4 regions of the Providencia sp. PROV_01 genome follow, and region 2 is predicted to be linked to each of the others. Evidence: predicted binding sites of a transcription regulator. Region 2 holds the regulator's gene; each other region holds the start of a gene.
What was found. The regulator CRP, encoded in region 2, controls carbon source genes, mostly activating them, when cyclic AMP is high. The targets are predictions, from matches to a motif close to ATGTGANNNNNNTCACAT.
Positions count from the first base shown of each region.

Region 1 (3,204 bases), 290 kb from region 2:
ATGGCCGCTCCAGGTGGTTTGTTATTCGCCAAACTGATGGTTCCAGAAACAGAAGATGTAAAAGATAGGGTTGATGCGACAGATTTAGTCGCTGAAGATGAACGCCCTGCTAATATCATTGATGCGGCCGCTTCTGGGGCATCATCAGGGATGCAACTGGCACTGAATGTGGGTGCAATGTTATTGGCGTTTATCGCTTTGATTGCATTGATCAATGGTATCTTAGGTGGCATTGGTGGCTGGTTTGATTATCCACAATTATCACTTGAATTATTGTTAGGTTGGTTATTTGCCCCAATCGCATACTTAATTGGTGTGCCGTGGAGTGAAGCGACAATTGCCGGTTCTTTCATCGGCCAAAAAATTGTCGTGAATGAGTTTGTTGCATTCATGAATTTTGGTGAATACATGAAAGCGGATGCAGAAGTTCTGGCGGCAGGTAAACAAGTACTTTCTGACCATACTAAAGCGATTATTTCGTTTGCATTATGTGGTTTTGCTAACCTTTCATCCGTCGCTATCTTACTCGGTGGCTTAGGCGGAATGGCGCCAAATCGCCGTGGTGATGTTGCTCGTTTAGGTATGAAAGCGGTTATGGCCGGTACCCTGTCTAACTTAATGAGTGCAACGATTGCTGGCTTTTTCTTGACATTAGGCGCAGCAGCAGTCATTTAGTTTATGTATTTGGTGGTAAGATTAATATCATCTCAAACTCAAATAAGTCAATCGGAAGGGCAATAGTCCTTCCGTTTTCATTTTGATTCGCTATATTCTTTTGTGACTTTTTATATCAATCGTAAATTTTCAACTATTCTTAACTTAGTCAATTAATGATGAAGAATATATTGAAAAGCCATTTGAGAGAAAAATGGATGGCGAGAGATGTTATAATTAGATTGTGATCACATTTTTTATTTTAATAATGTAACATTCAGTCGATTAATGTGATTTGTAGCACATAAAATGGCATCATTCCATGGTCAAATAGGCATTAGTAAGCTGCTATGGAACTGCTAGTTCTCAGAGTCTAGGACTCTAGGGCATGATGCGGTGAGAAGGATCTCAGCTGCTCAGTTCGGAAAGCATCCGACTAGCATCTTTAAGGAACCAAGCCCGCTCGCCAACAAAGAACGTGTCGTTCTGAAGAATTAACAACGTTGGAGAGTTATATGACTGATTTAAAAGCGGCCGCACAACGCGCGCTGTCCCTTATGGATTTAACCACTTTAAATGATGACGATACTGATGCGAAAGTCATCGCACTGTGCCATCAGGCGAAAAGCCCTGCAGGCAATACAGCAGCAATCTGTATTTACCCTCGTTTTATTCCAATTGCACGTAAAACATTACGTGAACAAGGCACTCCAGATGTACGTATTGCAACGGTCACAAATTTCCCTCACGGTAACGATGATATTGATATCGCATTAGCTGAAACTAAAGCGGCGATTGCTTACGGTGCGGATGAAGTTGACGTGGTATTCCCTTATCGCGCATTGATTGCCGGTAATGAGCAAATTGGTTTTGACTTAGTGAAAGCCTGTAAAGACGCTTGCGCGGCAGCCAATGTGCTGTTGAAAGTGATCATTGAAACCGGTGAGTTAAAAGATGCGGCATTAATCCGTAAAGCTTCTGAAATTTCCATTAAAGCGGGTGCTGATTTTATTAAAACCTCAACAGGTAAAGTGCCTGTTAATGCAACATTAGAAAGCGCAGAAATCATGATGCAAGTCATTCATGATATGGGTGTGGAAAAAACTGTTGGTTTTAAACCTGCTGGTGGCGTACGTACCGCAGAAGAAGCGGCAGAATATTTAGCGTTAGCAGGTCGAATTTTAGGTGATAATTGGGCAGATAGCCGTCATTTCCGTTTTGGTGCTTCTAGTTTATTAGCAAATTTATTAAATACGCTGGGTTTTGACGTTAAAAAATCAAGCAGTAGCTATTAATTTTCGCAATATTGTTAGCCGATAAATTCGACTTTAAAGGAGCATATTGTGTTTCTGGCACAAGAAATTATCCGTAAAAAACGTGATGGTAAGCCATTAAGCGAAGAAGAGATTCGTTTCTTTATCAATGGTGTTCGCGATAACTCAGTTTCAGAAGGTCAAATTGCTGCATTGGCAATGACTATCTATTTTAATGATATGACCATGCCTGAGCGTGTTGCATTAACGCTAGCTATGCGTGATTCAGGAACGGTGCTGAACTGGAAATCACTCAATCTCAATGGCCCATTAGTTGATAAACATTCAACTGGTGGTGTGGGTGATGTCACTTCATTAATGCTCGGCCCAATGGTCGCAGCGTGTGGTGGCTATGTACCGATGATCTCAGGCCGTGGTTTAGGCCACACCGGTGGCACATTAGATAAACTCGAAGCGATCCCTAATTTCGATATTTTCCCAGATGATGCGCGTTTCCGTGACATTATCAAAGATGTCGGGGTAGCAATTATTGGGCAAACCAATTCATTAGCACCTGCAGATAAACGTTTTTATGCGACCCGTGATATCACTGCGACAGTAGATTCTATTCCGCTAATTACGGCTTCAATCTTAGGTAAAAAATTGGCAGAAGGCCTTGATGCTCTGGTGATGGACGTTAAAGTTGGCTCAGGTGCATTTATGCCAACTTATGAGAAGTCAGAACAGCTAGCTGAGTCTATTGTTAAAGTCGCGAATGGCGCAGGGTGTAAAACCACCGCATTATTAACTGATATGAATGAAGTACTGGCATCCAGTGCCGGTAACGCCGTTGAAGTGCGTGAAGCTGTACAATTTTTGACAGGTGAATACCGTAATCCACGTCTTTATGAAGTCACCATGGCGCTATGCGTAGAAATGTTAGTGTCTGGCTCATTAGCCGCAAACCGCGAAGAAGCACGTCAAAAATTACAGGCAGTATTAGACAATGGTAAAGCGGCAGAAGTGTTTGGCCGTATGGTTGCAGCGCAAAAAGGGCCAGCTGATTTTGTTGAAAATTACAACAAATACCTGCCGACTGCAGTGCTGAGCAAAGCGGTTTATGCACCAAAAGACGGCATTATCACGCAAATGGATACACGTGCGCTGGGAATGTCTGTCGTGACTTTAGGTGGTGGTCGTCGTAAAGCGACAGACCCAATTGATTATAGTGTTGGTTTGAGTGATATCGCTGCGTTAGGTGCCAAAGTGGATACCCAAACGCCACTGGCAATTATCC
Region 1 is NZ_JBRFKD010000002.1:984,831-988,034, forward strand. Features, by position in the region: gene ACU696_RS05120 (NupC/NupG family nucleoside CNT transporter) at 1-675, shown strand, start outside; gene deoC (deoxyribose-phosphate aldolase) at 1,170-1,949, shown strand; gene deoA (thymidine phosphorylase) at 1,998-3,204, shown strand, end outside.
Region 1: deoC (deoxyribose-phosphate aldolase) is a predicted target of CRP. The motif match lies at 943-960, and genes of this name have one in related genera.

Region 2 (3,204 bases):
ACCTTATGGCTTGCAGCCCGGGACATTTACCCCTTGGGAACCGCTGCCAGATAAAACGGATATTTTGTTTTATGAGGGGCTACATGGCGGTGTTGTCACACCGGAACATAATGTCGCACAACATGTTGATTTACTTGTCGGTGTTGTCCCTATAGTCAACCTAGAATGGATCCAAAAATTAATCCGTGATACGACAGAGCGAGGGCACTCCCGCGAAGCCGTTATGGACTCTGTCGTGCGTTCTATGGGTGACTATATTAATTACATCACGCCACAATTTTCTCGCACTCACATCAATTTTCAACGCGTTCCGACGGTAGATACCTCCAACCCATTTTCGGCTAAAGCCATTCCATCACAAGATGAAAGCTTTATTGTGATCCGCTTTCGTGGGCTAGAGCAAATTGATTTCCCCTATTTGCTATCAATGATATCTGGCTCTTTCATTTCTGCAATGAATACAATTGTCGTCCCCGGAGGAAAACTAGGTTTAGCCATGGAATTAATTATGGCGCCAATAGTCGAAAAACTAATTAATCAAAAGGACAACAATTAAATTATTTTTTGATTAATAAATAAGATGCTTATCATTAATTAAGGTAAGCATCTTTTAATTCAAATATACCAATAAAAATTAAATTTATTTTTAGCTTTTTATTTCAAAGCTGTGTGTGACTTCAACGGTTTTCTCTAACATCAATGCGACTGAACAATATTTTTCAGCAGAAAGTTGAACGGCTCGTTCGACCGCTTTTTCCGTTAATTCATTCCCTGTTACAATAAAATGTAAATGGATTTTCACAAAATAACGAGGGGCTTCTTCGCGACGCTGTGAGGTTAATTTCACCTCACAATCCGTAATATCATAGCGGCCTTTTTGTAGAATCGAAACGACATCAATCGCGCTGCAACCACCCGCAGCCATTAGCACCATTTCCATTGGGCTTGGAGCTTTATCACCTGCATTGCCGTCCATCATCACTTGGTGCCCAGACGCAGACTCCCCTAGAAAAGAAAGTCCTTCAACCCACTTAACTCTTGCTTCCATTATATTTCCCCTTGAAATGAAATCGGTTTAAAGGCTACATTGTTCCATAGATACAATGAATGTTATATCAACTTTATTTGGCTGAAGCGATACAGGGAAGACTTTCTTTATTGGATATGCTACAAACAATACTTAGTTGATAGGATTAAGATCAAAACTCAACGGTTTAATTGATCATATTATAGTGTTGATATCAATTTGCGTTACCCAAAGCAATCAAAAACGCTGAAGCAATCAGCTGTTAGATTATTTAAAGGTATATAAGGCAAATTAATATGCTAAGCTAGTGACTTTAAAGCCAGCCTTTCTAGTATGTTTTTCTGAATGGCTGCAATAACATACAGAGGATAACGCTAATGGTTCTCGGCAAGCCACAAACAGACCCTACTCTTGAATGGTTTTTGTCACACTGCCATATTCATAAATATCCATCCAAGAGCACTCTTATCCATCAGGGTGAGAAAGCAGAAACCCTTTACTATATCGTTAAAGGTTCGGTGGCTGTTTTAATTAAAGATGAAGAAGGCAAAGAAATGATCCTCTCTTACCTGAATCAGGGGGATTTCATTGGTGAGCTTGGGTTATTTGAAGAAGGGCAAGAACGTACTGCGTGGGTTAGAGCCAAAATAGCCTGCGAAGTTGCTGAAATTTCTTACAAAAAATTCCGTCAATTAATTCAGGTAAACCCTGATATTTTAATGCGCCTTTCTGCGCAAATGGCTAGTCGCTTACAAACAACATCTGAGAAAGTCGGTAACCTCGCATTCTTAGACGTTACAGGCCGTATTGCTCAAACGCTATTAAACTTAGCTAAACAACCTGATGCAATGACACACCCAGACGGTATGCAAATCAAAATTACTCGTCAGGAAATAGGCCAAATCGTGGGTTGTTCCCGTGAAACAGTCGGCCGTATTCTAAAAATGTTAGAAGACCAAAACCTGATCTCTGCACATGGTAAAACCATTGTTGTTTACGGTACTCGTTAATTAACCTTTCAGCCTGGCCACCTTTGGCTGGGCTATTTATTTATCATATTAAATTCTAATAAAATCGCTTCTTTATATTCTCTTTATCACTTCCCCTTATAGAATAATAATTATTATCTTATTAATTAGGGAAATATTTATGACCATTACATTAGACTATTTATCGGGTAATCCGACGATTTTCAAAAAAATCATTAATTCCGATGATTTCATCAAAAAAATTTTTACGATTACCTCTTCACTGAAAAAAAGTCCACTTGATACGAATAACCAGCTAAAACCAACTCGTACCTGTAGCACTGAGAGTATTGATTCCGCCTATGAGAGCGACTTAGAAGAAACCAATAATATTAAGTGTTTAAGCACTGGTGAATTTTACGAAAAAGTCAATCAATTGAAAATTAAGCTATACGGAAAATATTCATCTACTTTTCTTTCTGAGCAAAGTACAGACTCATTAATAAAAGAAAATAGAGTTATTCTTGACCAATACAAAGAACTCCCCAAAAAAAATGCTGAATATGCTGATTTTTTATATCGCGATATTAGAATCCCTGGCATTAACAATAAAAGTCTACAAGAAAAAAAAGAGATTATAAAAAAATTTGTATTACCTAAACCTCTAACTAATAAAAATGGTTCAATGCTTCCTTTAAAAAAACAAATCATTCAAGAGTCTATTCGTCATATCACACTACCTTCCGTGGGTATAAAATATAAAACAGAAAGCAAATTTAATAAGAAATTAGTTTATATACATTACAAAATTTGTGAAGAAAATCGGCCTAATCAAAGAATCACCTCTTTGCCAAAAACCACTTTTGAGTTCAAGGGAAATATACCGCAAACAAAGTCATCATTACTAAGAGCACAACGAATAAAAGAACATTATAATTTATCGAGTAAAATTACCACACAGAAAACCAGCCTTAGCAAAGATAACTTAGCAAAAAATAAAATTTTAGTTAATAGTTCTGATTTATTAAAAATAATAGAAAAAGAATACCAATTGACCCAAGAAATGAATAACCATATAAAAATAATCGCTGAAATAGACGCCCAAATGAAGACTAACTCTCAATTACTAGCACTTTACAAGTCACCAATAATAAAATAAGTAAAATCGACTTATTATTCAATCAATTAAAATATTTGCATTGGCTAGAA
Region 2 is NZ_JBRFKD010000002.1:698,658-701,861, reverse strand. Features, by position in the region: gene ACU696_RS03980 (phosphoribulokinase) at 1-556, shown strand, start outside; gene ACU696_RS03975 (OsmC family protein) at 647-1,048, opposite strand; gene crp (cAMP-activated global transcriptional regulator CRP) at 1,405-2,037, shown strand; gene ACU696_RS03965 (hypothetical protein) at 2,177-3,154, shown strand.

Region 3 (3,204 bases), 1.9 Mb from region 2:
ATATATGCATTTTGTAAGTAACTAGAGTAAGGCGAGCCGGTATTTGGGTCAGACAAGCGTTGCCAGCTATACACAAAATCTTCAGCGGTTACTGGCGAACCATCACTCCACTTTGCATCATCTCGTAAAGTAAAAATCCACGTGGTGAAATTTTCATTACTCCAACTTTTAGCAACACCAGGAACCGATTTACCGTCTACATCGGTATACACTAGACCTTCTAATAAGTTTAATATCACATTGCTTTCTGGCACCCCTTCCACTTTGTGGGGGTCAAGTGAAGTCACTTCTGAGCCATTGTTAATTGTAATAACCTGTTTTACTTTTTCCGTGGCACTTGCCTGTAACGTAACAAATAATAAAGAGAGTACACCAAAACCAAGTGTTGATTTGAACATCCTATCCCTCATGATTCATTGATGGCGCTATAACCTCACTAGCAACCTTCTTTATGCTAATATTTAAGCCCTAGTACCGCTATTTCCTTATGGGCAATCCACTTAATGAACTCAAATAATTAAAACAATTAATTAACATTAGTTAGTTAAAAATTTTAAGTAAGTTTTAAAAAAACAGGTGGCATAATTATAATTCACTTATATTACAATGATTTAATAAAATATTGGTTATATGCTATAAGATAGCCCCCAAGCACATTTCCAAACATATCATTAACAAACGCCAATTAGAATAGTGAATAAATTTACATAGCTCACAATTCCTTACTTTTTATCCCTGTTTTAGCAATAAATGCCACATATAATTACAGGCATCATTTTTTTAGACGTGATTATTGATAGCTAAAATTTTAGCCAGCCAATTAAAGAAAAGGGAAATATGCTATCTGAATAGCAAAACTGATATGTGTAATACGAGGTAAATTAGCAGTGGGTATGGCTGCAATAGGGCCGATTTGCAGCCATAAAAAGAAATGAGATTACAATAGGCCTGGGAATATGGCCTTAACACCCGTCACTATAAACTCTATTCCCAGCGACATCAGTAATAACCCCATGATACGAGTCACTACGTTGATCCCTGTTTGGCCTAAGTAACGAACCAATAAAGACGCTGAACGAAATAATAACCAACAACAAAAGGCAAAAGCGATACTCGTCAACGCTAAGCCTAAAAAGTTTTGCCAACCATGCCAACGAGATGACCATACAATACAAGAACTTATTGCACCAGGCCCCGCCATTAGAGGTAAAGCTAAAGGTACAACACCAATGCTATCCCTAACCGCAGTTTCCGTTTTTTCTTGCTTGTTCTGTTTGTCTTCACCAATCTTACCGCTAATCATTGACATCGCGATTGTGACGATCAAAATCCCCCCAGCAATACGGAAGGAATCAATTGAAATACCAAATAATTGCAGTATTGAGTCACCAATTAATAATGATGTACATAAAATGATCGCAACTGAGGTATTTGCAATGGTGTTAGTCTTATTTCGCCCAGCATTACTTTGATAGTTTGTCATACTAATAAACACAGGTAATATGCCAACTGGGTTTACAAGTGCAAATAAACCAATAAAAAATTTAATATAACCCGATAAATCAAGTAATGCGCTACTCACCCATTCATTTCCTTAAGCAATTCTCTTTAGAGATTCATTGATACCTTTCATAATTTTACCACCGATGTTATTAATTTCCTTGAGTAAAACAATATTTTCTTTAACTTGCTAAATTTATTTAATATTTAGTTAGATAGACATAGATTATCCGCACGAATTGTTTTGATAATATTAAATTAAGTAATAGATGAACAACATTTATTTAACTTGTGCATAAATACACGTGCTGAAAGGAGTCAGCTTAGCATTTTCGTGATTTAGATCACTTTATTTAATTACCGTTTTGTTAATCTACTCTTAACTGATAGACAGAGCTAATTAGGATATTAACTCAATATTGAATAAGGTTTTTAAGCCAATAAGCGATGATGAGCAGCGTTATTATAGATTACATCTATACTTTCATCTTTAAGCATTTCTTCGTTCTATAGATGCATTGCTCATTGGCTTAAAAAGTTTAACATTTATCAGGAGTAATCTATATGTCCGTAACTAACGTTACCGAACTCAATGAACTCGTTGCTCGTGTCAAAAAAGCTCAACGTGAATTCGCAACTTTCTCCCAAGAAAAAGTTGATGAAATCTTTAGAGCCGCTGCCCTCGCTGCTGCTGACGCACGTATCCCCCTAGCAAAACTTGCTGTCGAAGAATCTGGAATGGGCATTGTTGAAGATAAAGTGATCAAAAACCACTTTGCTTCAGAGTATATCTACAATGCTTATAAAGACGAAAAAACCTGTGGTACACTATCTGAAGACCCAACATTTGGGACAATTACGATAGCTGAGCCGATTGGTATTATCTGTGGTATTGTGCCAACAACTAACCCGACTTCAACCGCAATTTTTAAATCACTCATTAGCTTAAAAACACGTAACGCTATTATTTTTTCTCCGCACCCTCGCGCCAAAATTGCTACTAACCGTGCAGCACAAATCGTGCTGGATGCTGCTATTGCAGCGGGTGCACCAAAAGACATTATTGGCTGGATTGACTCCCCTTCTGTTGAGTTATCCAATGCCTTAATGCACCATCCTGATATTAACCTGATTTTAGCGACAGGTGGACCAGGCATGGTGAAAGCCGCTTATAGCTCAGGTAAACCCGCTATCGGAGTTGGTGCGGGTAACACCCCTGTGGTGATTGATGAAACGGCAGATATTAAACGTGCTGTCGCGTCTATTCTGATGTCAAAAACATTCGACAACGGGGTTATTTGTGCATCTGAACAATCCGTTGTAGTCGTGGATGAAATCTACAACCAAGTTCGCGAGCGTTTTTCCAGCCATGGTGGCTACCTGCTGCAAGGAAAAGAACTCAAAGCAGTTCAAGATATCATCTTAAAAAATGGCAACCTAAACGCCGCTATTGTTGGTCAACCTGCTTATAAAATTGCCGAAATGGCCGGTATTAGCGTGCCAAAAACAACTAAAATCTTAATTGGTGAAGTAAAAACTATTGATGAGTCAGAACCGTTCGCCCATGAAAAACTGTCTCCATTATTAGCCATGTATCGTGGTAAGAATTTTGAAGATGCCGTTGCAAAAGCAGAACAATTAGTTGAAATGGGGGGAATTGGCCATACCTCTTGCCTATATACTGACCAAGATAACCAACATGAG
Region 3 is NZ_JBRFKD010000002.1:2,561,108-2,564,311, reverse strand. Features, by position in the region: gene ACU696_RS12510 (ABC transporter substrate-binding protein) at 1-410, opposite strand, end outside; gene ACU696_RS12505 (YchE family NAAT transporter) at 938-1,582, opposite strand; gene adhE (bifunctional acetaldehyde-CoA/alcohol dehydrogenase) at 2,065-3,204, shown strand, end outside.
Region 3: adhE (bifunctional acetaldehyde-CoA/alcohol dehydrogenase) is a predicted target of CRP. The motif match lies at 1,833-1,850, and genes of this name have one in related genera.

Region 4 (3,204 bases), 1.3 Mb from region 2:
GCATCATTTTTTGCAGCGTGCAGCCACAGGACGTGCTGAAAACGCGGCTAAGGTCAAAGCAGCATTAACCCCCCAAGAGCAAAAGTTATTTATTACTTTAAGCCAGAAGATTACTCACGCACTGGGGCACAATTAACCTCGCTTTAAAGGCTTTACTAGCCCTTCTAAGCCTTCTATTTTTAACCCTAGGGTCATCTCCATTAACTGCCCTAAACGTCCAGCAGGAAACTCTCCTTTCTTATAGAACCATAATAAATATTCTTCAGGTAAATCAATTAATACGCAGCCTTTATATTTACCAAATGGCATATAGGTATTGGCGATATCAATGAGATCTTGTTTTTCCATTATAAGTTCTCTTTTGTGTCAAAGCATAAAAAAACGGCGCTCATTTGAACGCCGTTTCTTAATTTAGCATGTTTTAGTGGATTACAAAACTAACCCGACAACGGCTGCAGATAAGAAGCTAACTAGGGTTGAACCGTACAGTAATTTCAAACCGAAGCGAGCCACGGTATTACCTTGTTTCTCATCTAAGCCTTTAATCGCACCCGCAATAATACCGATGGATGAGAAGTTAGCGAAAGAAACTAAGAATACAGATAAGATACCAACAGAGCGCTCAGATAACCCACCAGCAATCGCTTGTAAGCCGTCCATCGCAACGAATTCATTCGTCACCATTTTCACTGCCATAATTCCGCCAACCTGTAAGGCTTCATCGGCAGGAATACCGAGCATCCACGCAAACGGATAGAACACGTAACCTAACATGGTTTGGAAGTCGATACCGAATACGGCTGAGAAAATACCGTTAATCATCGCAATGAGGGCAATAAAACCAATTAACATTGCTGAAACGATAATTGCTACTTTAAACCCTGCAAGAATATATTCACCTAACATTTCAAAGAAGCTTTGCCCTTCATGCAGGTTGCTCATTTGAATATCTTCTTCACCTTCCGGTGGATACGGGTTAATCAGTGAGAGTACAACGAAAGTACCAAACATATTCAGAACCAATGCAGCGACCACGAAACGTGGCTCTAACATGGTCATGTATGCCCCAACGATAGACATAGATACCGTTGACATGGCTGTTGCGGCCATGGTGTACATTCTGCGGTCTGACATCCGGTTCAATTGGTCTTTATACGCAATAAAGTTTTCTGACTGACCCAATAACAATGAGCTGACTGCGTTAAATGACTCCAATTTCCCCATACCATTCACTTTCGATAGCACGGTACCGATGATACGGATCACGATAGGAAGAATTTTGACGTGCTGTAAGATCCCGATCAACGCAGAAATAAAGATGATTGGGCATAATACTTGTAAGAAGAAGAACGCTAAGTTGCCTTCAATCATACCGCCAAAAATAAATTTGGTCCCTTCTGCTGCATAGCCTAGCAAGTGGGTAAATACCCCTGCCACACCAAGAACAAATGATTCGCCAATATTCGATTTTAAGAACAGATAAGCTAATGCAATTTGAATAACCAGTAGTTGAACAACATAGCGAGGGCGGATCCCTCTACGGTTACTACTGGCTAAAATAGCAAGAGCAGCTATTACTACTAAAGATAAAACGAAATGCAGGATCGAGGTCATATGCGACTCCAACAAATTTAAGAATCAGTCTATGTGCATATTCTATGTAATAGACAACATTTAAATGAGACGGAGGTCACATTAATATGAAAGCTTACTAGGTGTATTTTGCAAAAAGAAGAAGGGGATCACGTTTCAACTATAACAAATCCTAGTATTCGCTTTTTTTGCACAGAAATTTTACTGAGAATTTAAGTTAAGACTTACAACAACCTGCGTACAAAATTGTTGCCTACAGAGATTGTAGGCAACTAAGCCAAATTGAATATAGTTCACTATTGAATATTCAGCAAACGAATCAATTCATTTTCATCTATAACACGTATGCCAAGTTCATTTGCTTTCGCTAATTTAGAACCTGCAGCCTCACCAGCAATCACCAAATCTGTTTTTTTAGAGACGCTTCCTGAAACCTTTGCACCTAAAGCGACTAATTTGTCTTTGGCTTCATCACGCGTCAAGATACTCATTGACCCTGTTAGCACTACCGTTTTACCTGCAAATGGGCTATCAATTTCTGCACTGTTGACGACTTTTACTTCAGGCCAATGAATATTTGCCTTAGTCAGTAAATCTTCAATCACCGCTTGGTTATGAGGTTCGCGGAAAAAATTGACCACATGCTTCGCGACCACATGACCAATATCTTGAACCGTTTTTAGTGACTCTTCATCTGCCGCCATCACGGCTTCAAGTGTGGTGTAATGCGCGGCTAAGTTTGCCGCCGTTGCTTCACCAACTTCACGAATTCCAAGGGAATAAATAAAACGAGCTAACGTCGTTTGTTTAGACTTATTGAGTGCATCAACCAGATTTTGTGCCGATTTCGGCCCCATTCTATCCAAGCCTGTTAAGATACCCGCACTTAATTGATATAAATCTGCCGGCGTTTTGACATACTCTTTTTCAACTAATTGGTCGATAATTTTATCGCCCATGCCATCGACGTCCATTGCTCTGCGTGAGACAAAATGTTTCAGTGCTTCTTTGCGTTGTGCCCCACAAATAAGCCCACCTGTACAGCGCGCTACCGCTTCGCCTTCGATTCGTTCGATATCAGAGCCACATACTGGGCAATGAGTTGGAAAAACAATTTCCCGGCTATCTGCAGGGCGGTTATCAACCACAACACTGACGATTTGCGGAATAACATCTCCGGCTCGACGAATAATAACCGTGTCACCAATATGCACACCAAGGCGTTCGATTTCATCGGCATTGTGTAAAGTCGCATTGCTGACAACGACGCCTGCAACTTGCACGGGCTCTAAACGCGCGACAGGCGTGATAGCCCCGGTACGCCCGACTTGAAATTCAACATCTTTTAATAATGTCACTTGTTCTTGCGCTGGAAATTTAAATGCGGTCGCCCAGCGAGGTGCTCGAGAAACAAACCCTAACTCTTCTTGAATCGCAATCGAGTTAACCTTAATAACCACACCATCGATATCAAAGCCAAGGTCAGGTCGAACTTGCTCAATTTCATGGTAAAAATCCAATACTGCCTGATGACCAACACGTAATTGAACATAATCACTAACCGGTAAACCCCATGCCTTGAATTGCATTAAACGGTCATAATGTGTATCC
Region 4 is NZ_JBRFKD010000002.1:1,989,255-1,992,458, reverse strand. Features, by position in the region: gene ACU696_RS09595 (MarR family winged helix-turn-helix transcriptional regulator) at 1-136, shown strand, start outside; gene ACU696_RS09590 (DUF3820 family protein) at 133-348, opposite strand; gene ACU696_RS09585 (NupC/NupG family nucleoside CNT transporter) at 430-1,614, opposite strand; gene ligA (NAD-dependent DNA ligase LigA) at 1,890-3,204, opposite strand, start outside.
Region 4: ACU696_RS09585 (NupC/NupG family nucleoside CNT transporter) is a predicted target of CRP. The motif match lies at 1,679-1,696, and genes of this name have one in related genera.